DNA from 3 places in the Micromonospora sp. SD12 genome. Region 2 is predicted to be linked to each of the others. Evidence: riboswitches for the same ligand, from Rfam matches in the RefSeq annotation. Region 2 holds a riboswitch; each other region holds the start of a gene.
The links. Region 2 has a riboswitch for cyclic di-AMP ahead of ACTMS2_RS09425 (coiled-coil domain-containing protein). Riboswitches for the same ligand answer to the same signal wherever they lie in the genome.
Positions count from the first base shown of each region.

Region 1: linked by a shared signal. The riboswitch ahead of ACTMS2_RS17580 (C39 family peptidase) and the one ahead of ACTMS2_RS09425 (coiled-coil domain-containing protein) in region 2 are both predicted to bind cyclic di-AMP.
Region 3: linked by a shared signal. The riboswitch ahead of ACTMS2_RS06760 (coiled-coil domain-containing protein) and the one ahead of ACTMS2_RS09425 (coiled-coil domain-containing protein) in region 2 are both predicted to bind cyclic di-AMP.

Region 1 is NZ_JBQHDF010000008.1:78,508-83,592, reverse strand. It holds gene ACTMS2_RS17590 (CDP-glycerol glycerophosphotransferase family protein) at 1-1,187, shown strand, start outside; gene ACTMS2_RS17585 (alpha/beta fold hydrolase) at 1,207-1,950, opposite strand; gene ACTMS2_RS17580 (C39 family peptidase) at 2,056-2,907, opposite strand; cyclic di-AMP (ydaO/yuaA leader) riboswitch at 3,138-3,278, opposite strand; gene ACTMS2_RS17575 (acyltransferase family protein) at 3,633-4,862, opposite strand.
Region 2 is NZ_JBQHDF010000003.1:527,988-533,072, forward strand. It holds gene ACTMS2_RS09415 (HelD family protein) at 1-827, shown strand, start outside; gene ACTMS2_RS09420 (cation diffusion facilitator family transporter) at 905-1,822, shown strand; cyclic di-AMP (ydaO/yuaA leader) riboswitch at 1,976-2,107, shown strand; gene ACTMS2_RS09425 (coiled-coil domain-containing protein) at 2,121-3,200, shown strand; gene ACTMS2_RS09430 (SRPBCC family protein) at 3,233-3,712, opposite strand; gene ACTMS2_RS09435 (1-phosphofructokinase family hexose kinase) at 3,887-4,864, shown strand; gene surE (5'/3'-nucleotidase SurE) at 4,861-5,085, shown strand, end outside.
Region 3 is NZ_JBQHDF010000002.1:637,994-643,078, reverse strand. It holds gene ACTMS2_RS06770 (helix-turn-helix transcriptional regulator) at 1-269, opposite strand, end outside; gene ACTMS2_RS06765 (carbonic anhydrase) at 493-1,239, shown strand; gene ACTMS2_RS06760 (coiled-coil domain-containing protein) at 1,361-2,377, opposite strand; cyclic di-AMP (ydaO/yuaA leader) riboswitch at 2,381-2,512, opposite strand; gene ACTMS2_RS06755 (YibE/F family protein) at 2,679-4,028, opposite strand; gene ACTMS2_RS06750 (hypothetical protein) at 4,419-5,030, shown strand.

The DNA.
Region 1 (5,085 bases), on a different contig from region 2:
GTTCGGCGGTGTCCCGCGCGCTGCGCCGGCACCAGCCTGAGTTCCTGCTGCACTTCTCCGCGCCGCCGGGCTCGGAGTACCAGGTCACCATGTGGCTGCCGTACCTGGAGCGGATCGGCCGGCCGTTCCTGGTGATGGTGCGCGAGCCGGAGTTCCTGCCGTTGATCGCGGCGGCCACCAGCGCTCCCGTGGTCTACTGCCCCACCACCAGGGCGATGGACGAGGCGCTGGTGCCCAGCCTGCGGGTGGCCTTCTACGTCAACCACGGCGCGAAGAACAGCCACTGCATCCGCTTCACCCAGCTGACCCACGTCCAACTGCACCACGGCGACAGCGACAAGGCGCCCAGCGCCAACCCCGTCTCGGCGATCTTCGACCGGATCTTCGTCGCCGGCCAGGCCGCCATCGACCGGTACGCCCGCGCCGGGGTGGACATCCCGGCGGAGAAGTTCGTCGTCGTCGGCCGCCCGCAGGTCGAGTCGATCGAGGTACGCCCCGAGCCGGCGCACGGCCGGGCCGACCCGACCGTGCTCTACACGCCGACCTGGACCGGGCACAACGCGGACGCGAACTACTGCTCCCTGCCGGTGGCCGAGACGCTGCTGCGCCGGCTGCTCGACCGGGGCGCGACGGTGATCCTGCGGGCCCACCCGTACACCTCGCAGAACCCGGCGTCCGCCCGGCAGCTGGGCCGGCTCACCGAACTGCTGGCCGCCGACCGGGCGCGCAGCGGCCGGCAGCACGTCTTCGGCGCCGCCGCCAGCCGGGAGCTGACCCTGACCGAGTGCGTGAACCGCTCGGACGCGTTGATCTCCGACGTGTCCGGGGTGATCTCCGACTACCTCTACTCCGGCAAGCCGTACGCGGTGACCGACATGGTGGGCTCCGGCGACCGGTTCTGCGAGCAGTTCCCGCTCGCCGGATCGGGCTACGTGCTGCGGCGCGACATGTCCAACGCGGACGAGGTGCTGACCGCGCTGCTGGACACCGATCCGCTGGCCTCCGCCCGCTGGGTCACCCGGAGCCGCTACCTGGGCGACTTCCCCGCCGAGTCGTACGCCGAGGCGTTCCTGACGGCCGCGCGGCGGCAGCTCGACGAGGGCTGGAACCCGCCGGCCCCGCGTACCGCCGGCGGGCCCGGCCTGCCGGTCGACCCGGACGAGGCGACGCTCTCCCCCGCCACCTGACCCGCCCCGGCGGGGACGGTCAGCGGTACGGCTCGACGAGGTCCAGGACCGTCCCGGGGGCCTCCACGTGGGCGTTGTGCCCGAGGCCGGGCAGGGTGGCGACCGGCACGCCCAGCTCCTTGAGCTGAGCGTCGGTGACCATGGGGTCGTGCTCGCCACGGGCCAGCAGCACCGGCACGTCGGTCGCCGCCAGCAGCGCGGGCAGCTCCGGCTCGCCCACGTCGAACGCGGCGGGGTCCATCGCCAGCCGCCAGCGGCCGTCGACCTGCCGCAGCCCGGCCTCCACGACGGGATGGTCCGGTGCGAAGAGCCCGGTCAGGCCGGCCACCCGCAGGTAGCGGCGGGCCGCCTCGTCCCGGCTCGCGAACCAGGTCACCGGACGGGCCGCCAGCTCACCCGCCTTCGCCAGCTCGGCCGGCGACCAGACCGCCTTGATGCCGACGCCGACCACGGCCTCGACCGGAACCCCGGCGCCGCGGGCGGCGAGCGCCAGCCCGACCACCCCGCCGAGGGAGTGCCCCAGCACGACGAGCCGGTCGCCCGCCGTCAGCCCGGCGGCGATCCGCCCGGCCAGCCCCGCGAACGAGTACTCCGGCAGCGGCGGCGACCAGCCGTGGCCGGCGAGGTCCGGCGCCAGCCACCGTCCCGCCCAGCGACGCTCCAGCAGCGACGCGCAGGGCAGCCACACGTCGCCGGTCGCACCCATGCCGTGCAGCAGCAGAAGCACGCGCCGGCCGTCGCGGTCACCCGATTCATCGACCATGCCGCGCAGTCTGTCACCGACCGGGGCGCCGGGCGAGGGCCGTGACCCGGACACGACAGCGGGCGCCGGCCCCCGGGGTGGGGGGCCGACGCCCGTCGGGATCGCTCAGGCGGAGTAGCCGCGGGTGGCAGCCCAGTTCGCCAGGGCGATGGTGCTCATCCAGTACGACGCGGTCGCCGGGTTCGCCGAGTCGGCGATCTTCACGAGCCGTCCCTCGTCCTGGTAGCCGACCACGGCGATGTAGTGGCCGCCGGGGAACGAGTGCCAGCCGCCGTCGGTGTCCGTGGCGCTTCCCGCGACGTTCACCACGACGCCCCGCCCGTCACCGATGGCCGCGACGACGTCGGCCTGGAGCCGGTCCATCTGCGCCGGGGTGGCGGCGCCGCCGGGGATCATCCGGGTCCGGTACGGCTCGCCCTTCACCGTCGCGTTCAGCACGCGGGTGGTGTCCTGGGCCGAGTCGGTGCCCATCTGGTCGGTGCCCAGCTGGGCACCGAGGGCGTCCTGGCTGCGCGCGATGCCGGCGGCGCTGAGGGCGTGCCGGACGGCCGCCGGACCGCAGTTGTAGAACGTGGTCTGGGCCTGGTAGTCGTAGTCCAGGCTCTTCGCGGCCGGGGGCTTCGGCGGCTCCGGCTTGCGCGTCAGGTCCGGGTCCGGGGCGGTGCTGGTGGCGCTGGCCGAGGGGGCGGCGGTGGCGGTGGCGGTGGCCGGGGCCGCGCTGGACGGGGCCGTCGCGATCCGGGCCTGGCCGCGCGAGGCCGCGGTGTCCTCGCGTGGCTCGCTCGCGGCGACCGGGGCCTGCGCGGCGGCGGGGGCCTCGTCGGCTCCGGCCAGCAGCGCGCCCGTGCCCGACGCCAGCACGAGCGCCGCGGCGGACGCGGCGGCCAACTGGTACGAACGCTCGGACGTGAGGCGACGTAGCTGTCGCCTGAGGTGGTGCTTCACGATTTCCTCCACGGGCTCGGGGGGCGAGCGGCCGGCGGTCCGCGCCGAGGGCAGGGCGGACCGACCGCGCGGACGGGCGTCCGTGCGGGTCGTGGGCCACTCAGGGAATGCGCCCGGGATGCCGGGCGACGGACGGTGACCGGTCGGTCAGCTCGCGACCTGCGAAGGGGCGAGCGCGGGCACCGCGGCGCCGTGGAGACGGCGGAACAACCGAGGGGTGGGTGGGTGCTGCACGGGGATGGAACTCCTTCCGACGCCGCCGACCGGGTTAGCTGACGGATTCGGGCGGGAAGAACGCCCTACCACAGGCCTGCGGCCCACGGATTCACCCCACGAAGCACTGGGTCCCCGGCTCGTCGTTCACGATTAGGCGGGTCGGTGCGGCGTCGCCTCTGGACGATCGGGTACCGCACCGGACGCGCCGACATTACTGGCCGGTCCGCCCCCTGCCAACCCCACCCCACCTGCTTAAACCTTGATGGGGACGCAATTTTTGCGGGCACCTCACCACTGACGTGACTCAATGGGACGACCGTTTCTGCCGGCGCCCGAGGGTGACAACGGGACGAGTGGCGGGCATCGACCCCGAAACCCCGGCGGGAAACGACCCGGCCGCGCCCGATGACCGGTTCGGCGTCGCGGTGACCGGCGTCACGGAAACGGTCGGGCTTTCTCGACGGGTGGGATTCCGCCCCGGGGCGCTGGCCGCGCGGGCGGGTCGGCCCGCGCCGGGGCGGTCAGCGCGAGTCGACGTACGCCGCGGGGTGGTCGGCGGGCCGGGGACGCGGCACGGCGTCGCCCCGCTGCCCCGGCGGCGGCCCGGAGGCGCCGGGGTCCTTCCCGCCGTCGTCCCCGTCCCGCGGCGTCGGGCGGGCCGCCCTGCGCGGGGTGAGCAGCCGCATCATGGGCGTCTCGACGAAGCGGTGCAGCAGGGCGGCCAGGGCCAGGTTGACCAGCAGGAAGCCGAGCACCACCGCCAGCCCCCACCAGCCGGGGAACCCGACGCCCCAGTCGCCGGTGAACCGCAGGACGCTGATCATCACCAGGACGTGCACCAGGTAGAAGGCGAAGGAGACCTCGCCGAGCCAGACCATCGGGCGGGACCGCCACGGCGAGCGCCGCCCGCGCACGTCGGCGTCCGCCGCCGCCGCGATGACCAGGATGTACGCCACCGAGAGCAGCGCCGCCCACAGTTCGGCACGGACCCACTGCGCCGCGAGCACCCAGGTCGCCACGAAGACCAGGCTGGCCACCGGCAGGCCCGGGCCCCGCCACCGGCCGCGCCGCATCAGCTCGGCGGCGGCCACGCCCATCCAGAACTCCAGCGACCGCACCGGCGGGAAGACCTGCGTGAACCACCAGCGGCTCTCCTCCGGCACCAGGGACTGGGCCGGCCAGAGCGCCAGGATCAGCAGCGGCACCGCGACCACGACGGCCCACAGCGCCCACGGCCGGGCCCGGCGGATGAACGGCAGGGCCAACGGCAGGCAGAGGTAGAAGAAGAACTCGCAGGACAGCGACCAGCTGACCGTGTTGATGCTGTAGAAGTGGCCCGGCCGGGGGTCCCAAGCCTGGAGGAGGAAGAGGTTCTCCACCGCGACGACCCGGTCCACGGGGTCGGCGAACCAGGCCGCGACCGCCAGGGCCGCCACCCACAGCACCACGTGGCTCGGCCAGATCTTGGCCACCCGGCGGCGCCAGAACGCCCGGCGGGTGTCGCTGGGCCGGGCCGACCAGACCAGCACGAAGCCGCTGAGGATGAAGAAGAACTGCACGCCGGAGAGGCCGAGGGCGAAGGCCCAGTCCACGACGGCCTTGTGGCCGGGCTCGGCGATGATGCCCATCGTCGCGACGTGGAAACCGAAGACGAGCAGGGCGGCGACCCAGCGCAGCCCGGTCAGCGACGGCAGGCGGCTGGCCGGGGACGCGGGCCGGACGGCCGGCGCGTCGGTCGCGGTCCCCGTCATGCCGGCATCCCGAAGATCCCCAGGGTCACCAGCACGTACGTCTCCTCCTCGGCCCCGTCGGGCACCTGCGCGGGGCCCGTCGGCGGCCCACCGGTCGGCGCCGCCCCGCCGGGCACCCTACCCGGCGCCCCTGAGACTCTTTTCCGTCCCGTCCGTGAGTGTCCGTTCCGTCCCACCAGGCGGCGCGCGTTCCTCCCGCCCCTCGGTGACCGTTGCGTCCCGA
Region 2 (5,085 bases):
ACACCGCCGGGCTGACGATCGCCGACATCGCGCTGCTCGACGAGCTGGACGCCCTGCTCGGCAAGCCGATGAAGCCCGCCCGGGCGAAGCGGGACCCGTTCCAGCTGGCCGGCGGCGTCCGCGAGCTGAGCACCTTCGCCGACCGGCAGCGCGCCGCCCGCGAGGCGGCCCGGGAACGCCCGGAGGACTACCGGGAGTACGCGCACGTGGTGGTCGACGAGTCGCAGGACGTCTCGCCGATGCAGTGGCGCATGATCGGCCGGCGCGGCCGGTTGGCCTCCTGGACCGTGGTGGGCGACCCGGCCCAGACGGCGTGGACGGGCGAGGCGGAGGAGCTGACCCGGGCCCGGGACCAGGCGTTGGGCCGGCGCAAGCGGCACCACTTCACCCTCACCACCAACTACCGCAACTCGGCGGAGATCTTCGCGGTGGCGGCGGCCGAGATCCGCCGGCTGCATCCGGACCTCCCGCTGCCCAGGGCGGTGCGGTCCACCGGCGTCGACCCGGTCGCGCTGGTGGTGCCGCCGGCGGAGCTGGAGACAGCCGCCACGGCGGCGACCACGGCGCTGCTCGCCGAGGTCGAGGGCACGGTCGGCGTGATCACGCCCGTGCCCCGCCGCGACGAGGTCGCCGGCTGGCTGGCCGGCCTGGCCGCGCCGCGCCTTCAGGTGGTGACCAGCCTGGAGGCCAAGGGCATGGAGTACGACGGGGTCGTCCTCGTCGCCCCGAGCGAGATCCGGGCCGACCCGGGGTCGGGCGTACGGACGCTCTACGTGGCGCTGTCCCGGGCCACCCAGCGGCTGACCACCGTCGACCCGACCGGCTGAGGATCCGTTACTTGCATACATAGCGATGTGAGCATAAATTGAACGCGAATCCGGACCCCCAGAGGGAGGATGGGCGCGTGGGCGCAGGTCATGACCACCACCACGGGTCGGTGGCGAACGCCGCACACCGCCACCGGGGCCGCCTCTGGGCGGCGTTCGGTCTGCTCGCCGGCCTGATGGTGGTGGAGGCGGTGGCCGCCTTCCGGACAGGCTCGCTGGCCCTGCTCAGCGACGCCGGGCACATGTTCACCGACGTGCTCGGCATCGGCATGGCGCTCGCCGCGATCTCGGCGACCCGGCGGGCGGGCGGCGATCCGCAGCGCACGTTCGGCCTCTACCGGCTGGAGGTGCTCGCCGCCCTGGCCAACGCCGTGCTGCTCTCCGGCGTCGCGGTCTACGTCGTGATCGAGGCGGTACGCCGCTTCGGCGACCCGCCGGAGGTGCTGGCCGGCCCGATGCTGGTGGTCGCCGTACTCGGCCTGCTCGCCAACATCGGCGCCTTCGCCCTGCTGCGCTCGGGGGCGAAGGAGAGCATCAACGTCCACGGCGCGTACCTGGAGGTCCTCGGCGACCTGCTGGGGTCACTCGGCGTGATCGCGGCGGCCCTGCTGATCACCACCACCGGCTGGTGGTGGGCCGACCCGCTGGTGGCCGTCGCGATCGGGCTGTTCATCCTGCCGCGCACCTGGCGGCTCGGGCGGGCGGCGCTGCGCATCCTGGTCCAGGCCGCGCCGGAGCACCTCCAGGTCACGGCCGTGCACGACCGGCTGGCCGCCGTGCCCGGCGTCGCCGAGGTGCACGACCTGCACGTCTGGACGCTGACCTCCGGGATGGAGGTGGCCTCGGCGCACCTGACCATGACACCCGACGCGGAGGTCGGCGCGGTGCTGGGCGCCGCCCGGGCCGCCCTGCACGACGACTTCCAGATCGAGCACGCCACGTTGCAGATCGAGCCGGGAGCGTCGCCAGGGGCTTGCGGGGCGGTCGAGTGGTAATGAGGACAACCTTAAATCTGGGAGAGTATTGTTGCCTTATGCCGGATTTGACTGTTAGTGGACATGCACCGTGCGTCACCTGCGCTGCAGCAGTCACACCGGCACCGGTAGGCTCGGCTTCGGCCTCCGCCAGGCGGCACCCACCGGTGCCGGCGGTGGCCGCCGCCTAATCGCCCGGCGGGGCGAACCGGGGAACCATGTTCGTGGGGTGCATCCGCGTCAGCGGTAGGGATCTTCCGTCCCGAACCCGTCAGCTAACCCGGTCGGCGGCTGACGGAAGGACACGTGTATGCCAGTGATGGCACCTGTACGACGACGTGCCGCCCGGACGGCGGCCCTGATCACCACGATGCTCGCCCTCGGCGCCGCGGTGGCCCCGGTCACCGCCGCCCCGGCGGCGGCCGCCACCCGCGCCGGCCTGCTCGCCGCCGCCCCCGGCCAGGACGAGGAGGGCGGCACGCCCGCCCTGCGGGCCCAACTCGAGGCCGCCAGCAAGGGCTACCTCGACGCCAAGCGCGCCCTCGCCACGTCGGCCAAACGGCAGCAGCAGCTCGCCGCCCAGCTCAAGACCACCGAGGTCGAGCTGACGGCGCGCAGCGCCAAGGTCGGCGAGATCGCGGGGGCCGCCTACCGCACCGGCCGGCTCAGCGTGGCGTCCGCCCTGCTCAACAGCGGCTCGCCGGACGGCTTCATGGACCGCGCCGCCGCCCTCGACGCGGTGGCCGCCAAGGAGGACCGGGCCCTGCGCGAGCTCCAGCAGACCCGGGACGAGGCCGCGCGCACGAAGCTCGCCCTGGACGGCGAGATCCGGGAGCAGCGCAAGCAGGTCACCGTGATGGCCAAGCGCAAGGAGCAGGCCGAACGGGCGCTGACGGTCGCCAACCAGAAGCAGCAACAGCGACAGTCCGCGGGCGGGGGCGGCTCGCCGGGCGGCACCTCCAGCAAGACGGCGAAGGCGGCGCCACGCAACTCCGACGGCTCCTGGCCGCGCGAGTCGTGCAGCGTCAACGACCCCACCCCCGCCAACGGCTGCATCACGCCGCGCACGCTACACGCGCTCAACCAGGCCAAGGCGGCGGGCTTCACCCGCTACGTCTCCTGCTACCGCCCCGGCGGCTCCGGCGAGCACCCGAAGGGCCGGGCGTGCGACTTCGCGGCCCAGAAGGGCGGCTTCGGCGGCGACGCCACCGGCGGTGACCGGACGTACGGCAACAACCTGGCGGCGTTCTACGTGCGCAACGCCGACCGGCTCGCCGTGCTCTACGTGATCTGGTACCGGCAGATCTGGCTGCCGAGCAGCGGGTGGAAGTCGTACAGCGGGGCCAACGGCGACCCGTCCAGCGACCACACCAACCACGTGCACCTGTCGGTCTACTGACGCCCACGCCCCGGTGCCCCGCCCGGCGCGGGTCACCGGGGCGTGTCGGCGGGTGGCGGCTGCGGTGCGGCACCGTCGAGGACAGCAGCGAGGCGCGCGGCCAGTCCGAGGTGGGCGGCGCGCGCCTGGCGGAACGCGTAGCCGAAGAGCGGCGCGGGCGCGGCGAGGGTGATGTCCACGTCGACGCGGACCACGCCGTCGGGCTCCGCCCGCAGCCGGGTGTGGTTGCGCACCGTGGTGGCGGGCCACTGCCGGGCCACGGTGACGATCTCGTCGGGCTCGTCGACCAGGACGTCGGCCCGGTAGGTGATCGGCAGCCGTAGCGGCCCGGCGGCCAGCCGGTCGGTGATGTCGTAGCTGGCCCGGGCACCGGGGCGGGGCGGCACCCGCCGGACCCGGACGATCAGCGGATGCAGGCCCTCCTGCCTCCTCGGATCGACGAGCAACGCCGCGGCCCGCGCCATGGAGCAGCGCGCCTGGACGGTGTAGCTGAAGGAACTCCGCCTGAGCACGCCGTCTCCCCACCGCCGATGGTCGCCCGATCGTCGCGTATGCCGGGCGCCCTGGCAACGCCGCGCCGATCCCGCCCGGAGTGCGGACGTCCGGCTGGCGGGCCCACTACGGTCAGCTGATGGATGGTCACGGCACGTACTGGTCAGGGGTGGGCGCATGAACGGGTACGACGGATGAGCGGGCACGTGATGGTCTTCGCGCCCACGCCCCGGCTGACGGTGACCGTCGACCAGCCCAGCGACGCCGCGGAGCTGCACCTGCACCCCGGCGGGCAGGGCGTCTGGCAGGCCCGGATGGTGATGTCGCTCGGCGTCGACGTGGTGCTCTGCACCGCCCTCGGGGGCGAGATCGGCCAGGTGCTGGAGCCCCTGCTCGTCAGCGAGGGGGTCAACCTGAAGGTCGTGGTACGCGACTCCGGCAGCGGCGGGTACGTGCACGACCGCCGCGAGGGCTCCCGGCAGGAGATCGTGGACGTGCCAGGTCAGCCGCTCAGCCGGCACGAGTTGGACGAGCTCTACAACCTGGCGCTCGGCGAGGGCCTGCGCGCCACGGTCAGCGTGCTGAGCGGGCCGAACGAGCCGTCGCTGGTCCCGGCCGACCTCTACCGGCGGTTCGCCGCCGACCTCGGGGCCAACGGCAGCCGGGTGGTGGTCGACCTCTGCGGCGAGCACCTCGACGCCGTGCTGGACAGCGGCGTCTTCTTCCTCAAGATCAGCCATGAGGAGCTGATCGCCGACGGCCGCGTCGACGGCGAGGAGGAGGAGCAGCTCACCCGGGCCCTGTACGACCTGCACGCCGGCGGCGCCGAGAACGTGGTGGTGAGCCGGGCCGACAAGCCCGCCCTCGCCCTGGTCGACGGCGAGGTCTTCGAGGTGGAGATGCCCCGGCTGGAGGCGGCCGACCCGCGTGGGGCGGGCGACTCGATGACCGCCGGGGTGGCGGCCGTGGTGGCGCGCGGCGGCGACATCCGCACCGCCATCCGTACCGGGGCGGCGGCCGGCGCGCTGAACGTGACCCGGCACGGCCTGGGCACCGGCCGGCTCGACTCGATCACCGGCCTGGTCGACCGGGTGCGCCTCGTACCGGCCGGCAACCGGCCGCAGGAGCGGACCAGCCCCGACGAGTTGGCCGACCGGGCGGCCGGGCGATGACGCTGCGGGTGCTGGTCACCAACGACGACGGGATCGCCGCGCCCGGCATCCAGGCGCTGGCGCGGGCGGCGGCGGACCGGGGCCTGGACGTCGTCGTCGCCGCTCCGCTGGAGGAGGCGAGCGGCACCAGCGCCGCGATGACCGCGGTGGAGCGGGACGGGCACGTGGTGGTCCGCGAGCATCCGCTGCCGGAACTGCCGGGGGTGCCGGCGTACGCGGTG
Region 3 (5,085 bases), on a different contig from region 2:
TCCGCTTCGGCGGGGTGCCGGAACCGGCCGGCGGGGTTGAGCGTGTACTCGTTGCGCCGGCCGACCCGGGTGCGGTTGAGGTAACCGCCGGCCTCCAGGTCGGCGACGATCGCCTGGGCGGCCCGTTCGGTGACGCCCACCTCGTCGGCGACATCGCGGAGCCGGGCGGTGGGGTTGCGGGCGATGGCGAGCAGCACGTGCCCGTGGTTGGTGAGGAACGTCCAGTTACGGGTGCTCCCGTTCTCCCCAGTCGTCGCCATGCCCGCCATCGTATGGCCCCTCCCGCGTGCCCGCCGCGCGCCCTCGCGCGCTGGCCGACGCGCGAGCGCGTGAACCGCCGGCCGGCTGGCGTAATGAGCGCGCCGACGAACATATGAAATGGATATCACGCATACCTTGACGTACCTTGCAGTGCGTGTGACCGTGGTGGCAGCCCGCGTCCAGCGTCGGCCCGGGTGACCAGGCCGTTCACGTCAGGGAGCGAGGTGTGGGATGAGTCGTCCCGGATCGCCAGGCAGTCAACCGGGCCCGGAGCGGACGCTTTCGGTGTCGACCACGGGCACCGCCCCGGCCGACGCCGGCACCGCCCCGGTCGTCCCCGGGAGTCCCGAGCAGGCGCTCGCCGAGCTGCACGCGGGCAACCGGCGGTTCGTGACCGGCGCGCCGCGCCACCCCAACCAGGACGCCGGGCACCGCGCCGCGGTCGCCGACGGGCAGCACCCCTTCGCGGTGATCGTCGGCTGCTCCGACTCCCGCCTCGCGGCCGAGATCATCTTCGACCGTGGCCTGGGTGACCTCTTCGTGGTCCGCACCGCCGGGCACACCATCGGCCCCGAGGTGCTGGGCAGCGTCGAGTACGCCGTCACCGTCCTGGGCACGCCCCTGGTGGTGGTGCTCGGGCACGACTCCTGCGGGGCCGTCCAGGCGGCGCGCGCGGCGGACGCCACCGGCACCTCGCCGGTCGGACATCTCTGCGCCGTGGTGGACGCCGTGGTGCCCAGTCTGCGGCGGGCCGCCGCCGAGGGCGTGGAGGACATCGACGGGATCGTCGACATCCACATCGCGCACACCGTCGAGGCGATGCTGGACCGTTCCGCCGTCCTTGCCGCGGAGGTGGCCGCCGGCCGCTGCGGGGTGGTCGGCATGTCGTACCGGCTGACCGCCGGCGAGGTGCGGACGGTGGCCGCCGTGCCCGCCCGTACGGTCGACGCGCCGGAGCCGGCCGCCAGCGCCGCCTGATCCTCCCGCCGACCCGTCCCGACCGGTCGTCGTCGGGCCGCACGACGACACAGGGCCGCTCCCGCGTCCGGCGGGGGCGGCCCTGTGTCGGTCCCGGCTTCGCCGGCCCGTGGGCGGGCGGCTAGAGCAGTGACACGTGCACGTGGTCGGTGTGGTTCGACGGGCCGCTGTAGGAACTCCAGCCCGTCGCCGGGAACCAGATCTGCCGGTTCCAGATCACGTAGTAGATGCCGAGCCGGTCGGCGTTGCGGACCAGGAACGCGGTCAGGTTGTTGCCGTACATGTAGGTGTCGTCGTTGTGCCAGGGAGAGAAGCCGCTCCTCTGCAACGACCAGTCGCAGGCCCGGCCCTTCGGATGCTCGTACGGCCCGCCGGAGCGGTAACAGCCGACGAACCGGTTGAAGCCGACCCGCTTGACCTCCTTGTACATGTGCAGCGTGCGCGCGGTGATGCAGCCGGAGGTGGTGGGGTCGTCCTCGGTGCACCCCAGGGGCTTCCAGTCGCCGTCGGCCGTACGTCCCGGCGCGATCTTCGCCACCGGCGAGGTGGCGACCACCTTGCCACTGGTCAGACCCCTGCCGCCGACCAGCGCGAGTGCCTTCTCCGCCTCCCGCTTGCCGCGCGCCATCTCGTTCGTCAGCTTCTGCTGCTCGCGGACCTCGGCGTCGAGCGCCAGCTTCGCCTGCTCGGCGCGGTTCTTGACCGCGTTCACCTCGGCGAGCTTCTTGGAGTTGACCAGGTTCAGCTCGTCGAGGGCGGCGGCACGCTTGACGAACGAGTCGGGGCTGGCGGTGTCCAGCAGCATCGACACCGCGCCGATCCGTCCCGTCCGGTAGGACTGGGCGGCGATCTGACTGACCTGCGGCGCCAGCGCGTTCAGCTCGGCCTGTGCCCGGTTGACCTCCAGAGCCAGTTCGAGCTGGCGCTTCTTCGACTTCTCCAGCTTCGCCTTGGCCTGCACATAGGACCGGTTGCGGGCCTCGATCAGGTCGTCGAGCAGCTTGGGCTCGTCGTCGCCGTGGCCGGAGGGCTTGGGTGGGGTGGGCGCGGCCACCGCCGGGAGAGGCCCGGCGAAGACCGCCAGGGCGGCGAGTACGGCCACCACGGGCGTCAACCAGCGGCGTAGGGGTGCCGTCACAGTTTTCCCTTCCGTCGACCGCCGACCGGGTTAGCTGACGGGTTCGGGGCGGAAGTGGCCCCTACCGCTGTCGCGGATTCACCCCACGTGCCTGGGTCCCCGGCTCGCCTGGCGGCGATTGGGCGGCGGCACCGCAGGCGCCGCTGCGCGCCTTCGGCGGTGACCGGCAGCGAGGTTACCCGAGAGCACTCCCGGGGATCTACGTCCCTAAGCCGACTAAATGCGTTATTTCGTAATGGCTGACGGTGACCAGTGACGCGTCTATCAGGGCGGGAACCATGATCCGTCACGCAGAGGAGTGTCACCATGCGGTGTCCGTTCTCCTGTTCTGGTCGGGCCATCCGGCGGGGGCGGCGGACGGCGTGTCTCCGCGCGGTCCGCTGAGCGCCTCCAGCGCCTCGGACCGGTCGGCCGCCGGCCGGGGCGTCGGCGCGGGCGCGGCGGCCTCGCGGTCGGTGGGCTCCCCGGCCCGCCGGCCCGCCGTGGTCACCAGGGCCGCCAGGCCGGTGGTCAGCGGCACGGCGGCGATCAGCCCCAGGGTGGCGACCGCGCTGCGGACGATCTCCTGGGCGAGGAACTCGCTGGTGAGAAGCTGGGTCACCGCCCGCGAGTCGGCGGTGAGCAGGAGCAGCACCGGCAGCGAGGCGCCGGCGTACGCCAGCACGATCGTGTTCACCGTCGAGGCGATGTGCGCCCGCCCGACCCGGGTCGCCGCCCGGTAGAGCTGCCTGCGGGACAGTCCCGGGTTGGCGTGCGCCAGTTCGGTGACGGTGGCGGCCTGGGTGACCGTGACGTCGTCGAGCACCCCGAGGGAGCCGATGATGATGCCGGCCAGCAGCAGCCCGTGCAGGTCGACGTCGGCCTGGTACATCGACAGCGTGGTGGCGTCCTCGGAGCCGAAGCCGGTCAGGTGGGCCGCGGCGGTGGCGATGGTGCCGAGGACGCCGGTCAGCACCAGGCTGCCCAACGTGCCGAGTACGGCGACCGAGGTCTGCGCGGTCACGCCGTGGGTCAGGTAGAGCACCACGAACATGATCAGGGCGGCGCCGACGACCGCGACCAGGAGCGGTGGGCTCCCGGCGCTGATGCCGGGCAGCACGAAGGTCAGCAGGATGGCGAAGCTCGCCGCCAGGCCGGCCAGCGCGGCCAGCCCCCGCCACCGCCCGAAGGCGACGATCGCGGCCGCGAAGAGCGCCACCAGCCAGACCAGCGGCTTGCCGCGCTGGTGCTCCGCGATGTTGTAGGAGCTGGCCGTGGGATCGGCGGGGTCGATGAGCTCGACCAGGATGATCTCGTCGTCCACGGCGACGGTCGGCGCACCGGGGCCGGCCGGGACCGGCGTCTGGACCTGCTGGCCGGCGTCGGGGCCGTCCTCGACCCGTACGGTGACGGTGCCGCAGGGGCCCCGCGGGGCGTCGGGGCTGCCCTCCGGCACCTCCGGGGCCGGCGGGCACGGCTCCGTCACCACCCGGGTCACGGTGCCGTGGTAGCGGGGCGGCTCGGTGCCGGCCGCGGGGTCGGGCGCGTCCCACGGCCACAGCACCAGGGCGGCGATCAGCGTGGCGACGAAGAGGGGCACCACCGTCGCGACGAGGATCCGCCGCACCCTGGGCGGGGCGGACGGAGCGGGACGGGTGTGATCGGCGCCCAACGTGTGTCTCCCAACGAGTCCAGGGCGGGGTACGGGCCGGCGGGCCGGTCGGTTCAGCGTCGCCACGGGGGTGGGGCGGGGAACCGCCTCCACGTGGCGGTGTGGTCACGTGCCGTGGTCGTCGGCTCCCGTCCGGCGACGGGTGGTCGGCGCCGTCGCCCGGTGGGGGGCGCGGGGCGGGTGGTGCGGAGTCCGGAGGGCCACCGGCCGAATGGTAGCCACCCCGGCATCGGGGGCGCAGGTCGTGTGGGTGGTGTCGCGACGCGACCTTCGCCGCACAGGTCCGGCCCGCCCACACGCGTGACCTACGCGCGCCCGGCCCGCACACGTGCGGAGGCCCGCCGCGGGTGCTACCCGTGCGGAACGGGTCGACGCGCTAGCGTGACGGATGTGTGGACGACGGTGACGGCGGCGCGGGGCGCGCGGCTCCTGCTGCTCGTCGGCACGCTGCTCGGGTTGGCCGCGATGCACACGATCGGCCACGACTCGCACCAGACCGGTCATTCCGCGAACCCGTCGGCGCACATCGCCGTCGCGCCCGTCCCGCACGCCGTCCTCGCGCCGGTCCGGCACGCAGCCGTCCCGCCCGTCCCGCATGCCGCTGTCGCGCTCGTCGCGTACGTGCCGCACGCCGCCCTCGCGTCCATCGCCTCCGCCGCGCCCGCCGCGCCCGCGCTCGTGCCGCCTTCGCGGGACGTCGCCGCTCCGCACGCCGTCGGGGCGGCCCTCCAGGCCGTGGTGGGCTGTCCCGGGGGCTGCGCCTCCGAGGAACTGCTGCCTGCGGGCGGCGGCACGGGGGGAGGGCTGCCCGGGTGGGGCGTGTGCCTGGCCGTGCTGGGCGCGTTCGCGGCCACGCTGCTGCTGGCGGCGCTGCTGTCGGTCCGCGTACGCGCCGTCGGCCCGACCGGGGGCGGTTCGGTCGGCGCCTTCCCGCCGCCCCGGGCCCCGCCGCCCCGGCCGGTCGGTCTGCGGCTCGCCACGGTCTCGGTGCTGCGCAGGTAGGACGCGTTCGACGCGGGTGCGGCTGCACGCCGTTCCGCGTCCTCGTCGTGCCGCG